DNA from 3 places in the Phormidesmis sp. 146-20 genome. Region 2 is predicted to be linked to each of the others. Evidence: predicted binding sites of a transcription regulator. Region 2 holds the regulator's gene; each other region holds the start of a gene.

Region 1 (2,270 bases), on a different contig from region 2:
GCTGTTTTTGCCGCCTCATCTGGTGCGCTATGTCTTGATTCACGAACTTTGCCACACGATTCATCTCAATCATTCTGTCCAGTTTTGGGATCTGGTGCTGGCAAAAGAAGCCAATTATGAAGCGCTCGATCGTGAACTTCGCAAATGTAGCCATTATGTTCCCGGTTGGTTAGAGCCATCGATGATCGCAAACCGCGAGTAACCTATCTTCACCATTCGACTGAACTTCTTAGTTTTACAGTCTGCCCTCAATCTGGCAATGGGGACTTTTAGAACGAAATCCACATCAGATTCACATTCCTTTAGGGCGATCTGAGGTAGAAAAGTAAAACTTATCAAGATATGGAAAAACCCCACCCAGGTTTCTCAACTTGAATGGGGAATTTGACATAGCTCCAGACTGATTAAGCCTGATCAACGAAATAATTTTTGCGTGGAGTGACTTTTGACAACAAACTTCAAATCATGAAGATATAAAGCCTGCTGAAAGCTATAAAGCCTGCTGACTGAATCGCCCGACCGCTTAACTATCTCGCGTTCACCCAACCTTGCTTTGCCCTTTGGTAGCCCCACAACCAGTTCATCTACAGATACAGTCTCGACAGACGATGATTGTGGGACGTGACCAGTCCAGGCTATTGATTGCGAACAGAGGCTACTACAGGTTCCGACTCTTCGTCCGAAGGTTTCAGACTGGGGAATAGGAAATGGTTTTCTTCGACATATTGCGCGCCAAAAAGCCCCTTCTCTGCCCAGAAATACCGATCGGTGGTATGCTCATTTCTCTTGACTAGCAATAGCGCCGGGGGAAGAATGCCCTCAGAGTGAATAAACTTCCGGGCAGCAGTGACGGGCTTGTCTTCACCACACTCAATGCTGTACTGAGGCACGTTCTCCAAAATTCTGCGCCCTTCTTGACGCCGACGACTCTTCCGCTTACGTCTCCTTGCCAAACCCCTTACCTCCTTTCCTAACTGTCAAGTTGTAATGATCGTTACAAAAGCCGTCGCAAGTATATCGGCTGTGATTCCAGAATTCAACTTCTCTTAACGCAACTTTACAATTTCTTAAGGTTTTAGTATTGAGAGTTGGGACACAAAGTGGATGATCCAGCATTGCACTTGCTAACCTAAGACTCAAGGAACTGTAACAGTGCGTAAAGGCTTTCTAAGGACTCTGGACAGTTGACTTGAGACTATGAAAGTCTGGTTGTTCACCCAGCAGTCGCCGGGGCGGTCTCAACCAACCAATCTAGCGGGGCAATCGTCTAGAGGTCTGAAGTCCACCGTCTGAAAGTCGAAGCGGGAAGTTCAGCCGTATCTCTCTAAATTACTGGTTACAAATACCTAAAGTCAATGGCAATTTTTTGGTTGCACTCTCGAAGAGGCCCTTTGGCAGCATGTTAATGCCCACCAGTTCTGAATTTGTGGCACTTTGTCGATCGCAAATTTCCCTGTTGAGTCAGACCTTGGGAGCCTCGCTGAGTGTGGTTTATCTGACAGAGGAATTGGTCGAAGGAGCAGAGACGACGCTAATTGCGATCGCTGCCTACCCTGAATCCTCCAGTCCTCTCGAAAAGTCGGGTCAGTTGGCCTTGCCTCCGGCAGATATGCCTCAGTTGCCTGCCAAAAACGCCTCAGTCGCGCTGCCCGATGCCGTCACTCAAGAAGTTCTATCCCCTGCCAATTCTCTGGCGGAGCAGCGTCAGGTTGTTTTACCGTTGGTGCATGAGGGGATGGTGTTGGGGCTGTTGGTCACCGAGCGGGACGATCGCCCCTGGACAAATTGGGAACGCAGCCAGATTGAGAAAATCGCTGATACGTTAGCGCTGGCTTGCATCATGGATCAACGGGCCCAATGGCTGGATCACACTCACCGTCAGCAGCGCCTTTCGCAAACTCAACAGCATGACGTTTTGGACAATCTGCTGCATCAGTTTCGCAATCCGCTGACCGCCCTGCGAACGTTTGGTAAATTATTATTAAGACGCTTGCAGGCGGAGGATGCTAACCGAGAAGTGGCAACTAGCATTGTGCGAGAAAGCGATCGCCTTCAGGAGTTGTTGTTGCAGTTTGATCAAGCGATCGAGTTAGGCGAAGTGGATTTGATTTCGCCGAATGAGCCTGATTTCACTGACCCCGCCAAATCCGCAATTCCACTACTCCCAGCCGGGGTGTTGAGTGCTTCAAGTCTGACTTTAGAACTCTGTGCGATCGCTGAGATCTTGCAACCGTTGTTGGTGTCGGCAAGGGCGATGGCTCAAGAGAAAA
Region 2 (2,270 bases):
TTTTTGATTTATAGTCTTTTGCAAATCTTCTGAAATCACTGAATCTTCTCAATGCGTTTGGGCTAGTGAGAATCGCAAAATCAGAAAGCGATCGCCTTCTTTTTGACCAGATTGAACCATAAAAGTTTGCGCTATGATAGCGAAGCTATTCCCTTGGATAGAACCCTTTGATGGTAGGAATCTTTAGCCATCTAGCGCAGCCTCACACAAGGGAATCAACGCTCAATCATCCATCCCTTTTGGAACGCAACCCCGGTGAGAACCCTATGGAAGAGTGGCAAAAAGATTTTTCTGAACTGTTAGAAACGATCGCGGATCACATCGAAGGCTTCTTTGTTGAAGTGTCGAGAGAAGTGACAGAAGTGGTCAACGTGTTTGTAGAGCTTTCTGACGAGCTTTCGGCACAGGCACAAAATACCTTTACAGATGAGATTGACCAATACATTAATGAGCTAGTCAACCCCGTCTTAGAAGCCTATTTTGGGTTTGAAGGCATGGTCGGAGAAGCTGCCCAACCGATGATGCAAACTGTAGAACCGCTGCTCAACCAACACCCCATCTGTGTCGGCTGTCGTCACTATCATGGGCAAGCCTACAACGGCAACGTGCTAGTCTGCGGAATGCACCCCTACGGCGTGGGAGAAGGACTAGACATCTGCCCTGATAAAGAATTGACCCGCTGGAAGTCACCCTACCTCAATTCAGAAGGTCAGTTTCTATTTAGAGAAGACGATTGGTAATAGGCGAGGTGTGAAGCCTGAAATTTGTACGCCTTCAGGCTTCGCCGACTGGCTAGCGATCAGGTAAACTGCTGACTCAAGGTGACTGGATTGTGGACAGTGATCTTCTTTTTGTGAATAGAGATCATTTTGTCCTGTCGCAAGTCTCCCAGCAGACGAGTCACGGTCACCCGCGTTGAGCCGATCGCTTCTGCAATGGCTTGATGAGACAGCTTGAGGTCGATCGTGATCCCTTCTTGACTGGGCAGGCCAAAATCGCGACAGAGAATCAGCAAGAAACTCACCAGACGCGACCCCATATCTCGATGCGCCAGCGTTTCGATCATCATTTCGGTTTGTAGAATTCGAGACGATAGCCCTCGCAGCATCAGCAGACAGAGTTCGGGGTTGTCTTTGAGTGCTTTTTCAACCTGCTCAATTTGAACAGACAGCAACTCAACCGATGTGAACGCAACCGCATGATAAAAGCGATCGGCGCGTTGCCCGGTGATCAGTGACAGCACCCCAAACACGCTGTTTTCTCGCAGTAAGGCAACCGTAATCTCCTCACCCGCCTCATAGACTCTCGAAAGCTTGACGGCACCTTTGACTAAAAAATAAACTCGCTCTGCGGGGTCGCCTGGAAAGAAGATCGTTTTGCCTCGCTCAAACGTCTCAACGACAGGTGGAAAGGCACCGCCCCCAATCTGGCGAAATAATGCTGCAAGTGGTCGCTCTTTGGTCACTACCATGTTCCTTGTCGAACTCGTGCTCTTGAACTCTCTTGATTGACCTGGCAACAGTTTTTACTTAGCTGTCAGCTGATCTGTAAGAGATTGATGACTTTAGAACACTTAAACTTACTCTTCAAGCAGTTTTTGTGCTCGATACTACACTATTCTGCCAGGTAGTTGAATTTTTGCAGGAATTGAGCTAAGTCTCTAACAATTGCTTAAGGTTTGAGCTTAAATTCGTCGTTCATCCGAAGATTTTTAAGATCTGTCACCTATTTTAATCAGGCTGGAAGTCAATAGATTAATCAATAGATCGATTCAAAGATCAATTCAGTAATAAGTTTGTCAAAAAGTACGTTGTGAGTTGAAGATTTCAGAACGATGACCGTGTTGAAGAGCGGTATTACCCAGCGTCAAGGAGCTTAATTTACCGAAAGCTCTAAAGACTTTTAGGGTGCTGCCCTTTAGTCGAAGACATTCAACTCTTACATTGAGAATTCGTCAGTCTGAGATTAAAAAACTTTAGTTAAAAAGCGGGTAACGCGATTCGAACGCGCGACATTCACCTTGGCAAGGTGACGCTCTACCACTGAGCTATACCCGCAAAATTCGGATAAGTTCTACTATTGCAGATACTCATAGAGATGTCAAGCCTGAAAAACCAAAAAGCCGGAAATCAGGAAATCGCATCGCTTCTCAGCATATAGGATGTAGAAGGATGAAAAAAGAACATCCATACTCCTTACTTCCTACTTTTTATGGTTCAATACACGCTTGCTCAAAGTCCCGAAGTCATTCTCACGGTCTCTGGTAAGGA
Region 3 (2,270 bases), on a different contig from region 2:
TATCTAATTCATGACCCTAGGACATATTTTTTGATGAATTGAAATCTGGTTCATCAAAACTTCTAATCGCATATCGCCCACTCGGTTACAGCTTGTATACTTCCAAGAATGGAGACCTGACGGCATTGAATAGGATGAAATGATTAAGGCGGATCATTTTTCCACCACAGAAGTTCAAAAAGATCATCTAACTTAATGAATAGGCTGGATCAAACTTATGAAACTGGGCTAACGTTACATTAAGAGCCGTAAATTCACAGTTTCGCGATCGTTAAGTTGATGTGGGGGTGGTACTTGAGCGAGACTTAATACACAGGCAGAACTTCCTGCTGAAGCACTTGGAAACAGCGATTATGCCCATTAATCTTTGTCTCCTTGCAGGAATCTTAGTCCCATTGGCACCTGCCTTCTTATCACTGCAATAGCGTGGAGCAAGTAAGATTTGAATCCGTTATTCTCTCAACTTTGCAGATGAAGCAACAGAAAAAGGGTGCAACTTTTGTGAGAAAAGCTACAATCGGGGAGACATTTAAAACACTTGACAATAGCGAACTGTGCATCGGTGCCTCTACCCAGCAACAGATATTTGGTTGGGGAAGCAGTGTACCTCCACTTTCTCATGGTCAACAAAACGGGTTGCTCAAAGCTACGTCCCCGCGTACCTTGCAACCAGTCAAAGCAGGGAACAACTGACAGCCTTACCGCAGTTAGAATTGAACGACTATCGTTCTCCAATGCTTAATTTTTTCCACTTTCACTATCTAAGGAGCATGAGGAACGCGGCATGACCCAGGCCAACGACGTACTCGAAGCACTCGGCATCACTAGTCCTTCTGATGAAGCCCTCGACACCGAGGTTGAGCTTTATGACCTAGAAGACGACTCTGACGACTCTGACGCGCAAGCTGATGATGACGGTAAGTCAGGCAAGGCCCAGACAGCCCGCCGACGAGCGCAAGCCAAGAAAAAGCACTACACCGAAGACTCAATTCGACTGTATTTGCAAGAAATTGGTCGGATTCGCCTCCTTCGGGCTGACGAAGAAATTGAACTCGCGCGCAAAATCGCAGATCTGCTAGAACTCGAAAGAATTAGAGTTCGGCTGGCTGAAAAGTTGAACCGTGATCCTCAAGACAAAGAATGGGCTGTGGAGGTGAATATGCCTCTGACTGCCTTCAGACATCGCTTGCATCTGGGTCGTCGGGCCAAAGATAAGATGGTGCAGTCTAACCTGCGATTGGTGGTGTCGATCGCCAAGAAGTATATGAACCGGGGTCTGTCCTTCCAGGATTTGATTCAAGAAGGCAGTCTGGGGCTGATTCGGGCGGCTGAAAAGTTTGACCACGAAAAGGGCTACAAGTTCTCAACCTACGCCACCTGGTGGATTCGTCAGGCGATTACAAGAGCGATCGCAGACCAGTCTCGGACGATTCGCCTTCCGGTTCACCTTTACGAAACCATTTCTCGCATCAAGAAGACGACCAAGCTGCTGTCTCAAGAAATGGGTCGCAAGCCGACAGAAGAAGAGATTGCAACTCGCATGGAGATGACGATCGAGAAGCTGCGGTTCATCGCCAAGTCTGCTCAGTTGCCGATTTCGTTGGAAACGCCGATCGGGAAGGAAGAAGATTCTCGTTTGGGTGATTTCATCGAGTCAGACGGCGAAACTCCTGAAGATCAAGTGTCCAAAAATCTGCTGCGCGAAGATTTGGAAGGCGTTTTGGCAACCCTCAGCCCTCGCGAGAAAGATGTGCTGAGATTGCGCTACGGTCTGGATGACGGTCGCATGAAGACGCTAGAAGAAATCGGACAAATCTTCAATGTGACTCGTGAGCGGATTCGCCAAATAGAGGCCAAAGCCCTCCGTAAGTTGCGTCACCCCAACCGCAACAGCGTTTTGAAGGAATACATCCGATAACCCTGAGTTCACAAATTTGAGAGATCCAGTAGCGACAAACCTGCTGGATCTTTTATTTTGAGAAAAATGTTCTGGACGGTATTTCCAAAAGGGTGAAAATTAAGCGGCTTATGACGATCGAGCAACCCAAAGATATTGTTCTTCAGTTTTATCGAGCGTTTGACGATCGCAAGCTTGACCATACGATGACACTGCTTGCCCCCAACTTTGTGGCTCACCTGGCTGGCACACATGAGCCGCTCGACAGTGAAGGGTTTAAGCAGTTTGGACTGTCGTTTTACCTGGCGTTTCTAGAAGGTCAACATGTTTTTGACCAGGTAATTGTCGAAGGCGATAAGGTTGTGACTTGTGG

Evidence for each region. Region 2 encodes NtcA, which controls nitrogen genes in cyanobacteria. Its sites were predicted from a motif close to TTTGTANNNNNNNNTACAAA; they were not measured.
Region 1: a site for NtcA is predicted at 982-1,001, ahead of ACKFKH_RS00970 (DUF3155 domain-containing protein). Genes of this name have one in related genera too.
Region 3: a site for NtcA is predicted at 499-518, ahead of rpoD (RNA polymerase sigma factor RpoD). Genes of this name have one in related genera too.

What each region holds. Positions count from the first base shown of each region.
Region 1 covers NZ_JBJPHT010000001.1:199,287-201,556, forward strand. Annotated here, with positions in the region: gene ACKFKH_RS00965 (M48 family metallopeptidase) at 1-202, shown strand, start outside; gene ACKFKH_RS00970 (DUF3155 domain-containing protein) at 636-953, opposite strand; gene ACKFKH_RS00975 (GAF domain-containing sensor histidine kinase) at 1,406-2,270, shown strand, end outside.
Region 2 covers NZ_JBJPHT010000021.1:19,840-22,109, reverse strand. Annotated here, with positions in the region: gene ACKFKH_RS17470 (hypothetical protein) at 267-740, shown strand; gene ntcA (global nitrogen regulator NtcA) at 800-1,471, opposite strand; tRNA gene ACKFKH_RS17460 (tRNA-Gly) at 1,986-2,057, opposite strand; gene ACKFKH_RS17455 (hypothetical protein) at 2,212-2,270, shown strand, end outside.
Region 3 covers NZ_JBJPHT010000052.1:29,406-31,675, forward strand. Annotated here, with positions in the region: gene rpoD (RNA polymerase sigma factor RpoD) at 785-1,918, shown strand; gene ACKFKH_RS27580 (ester cyclase) at 2,029-2,270, shown strand, end outside.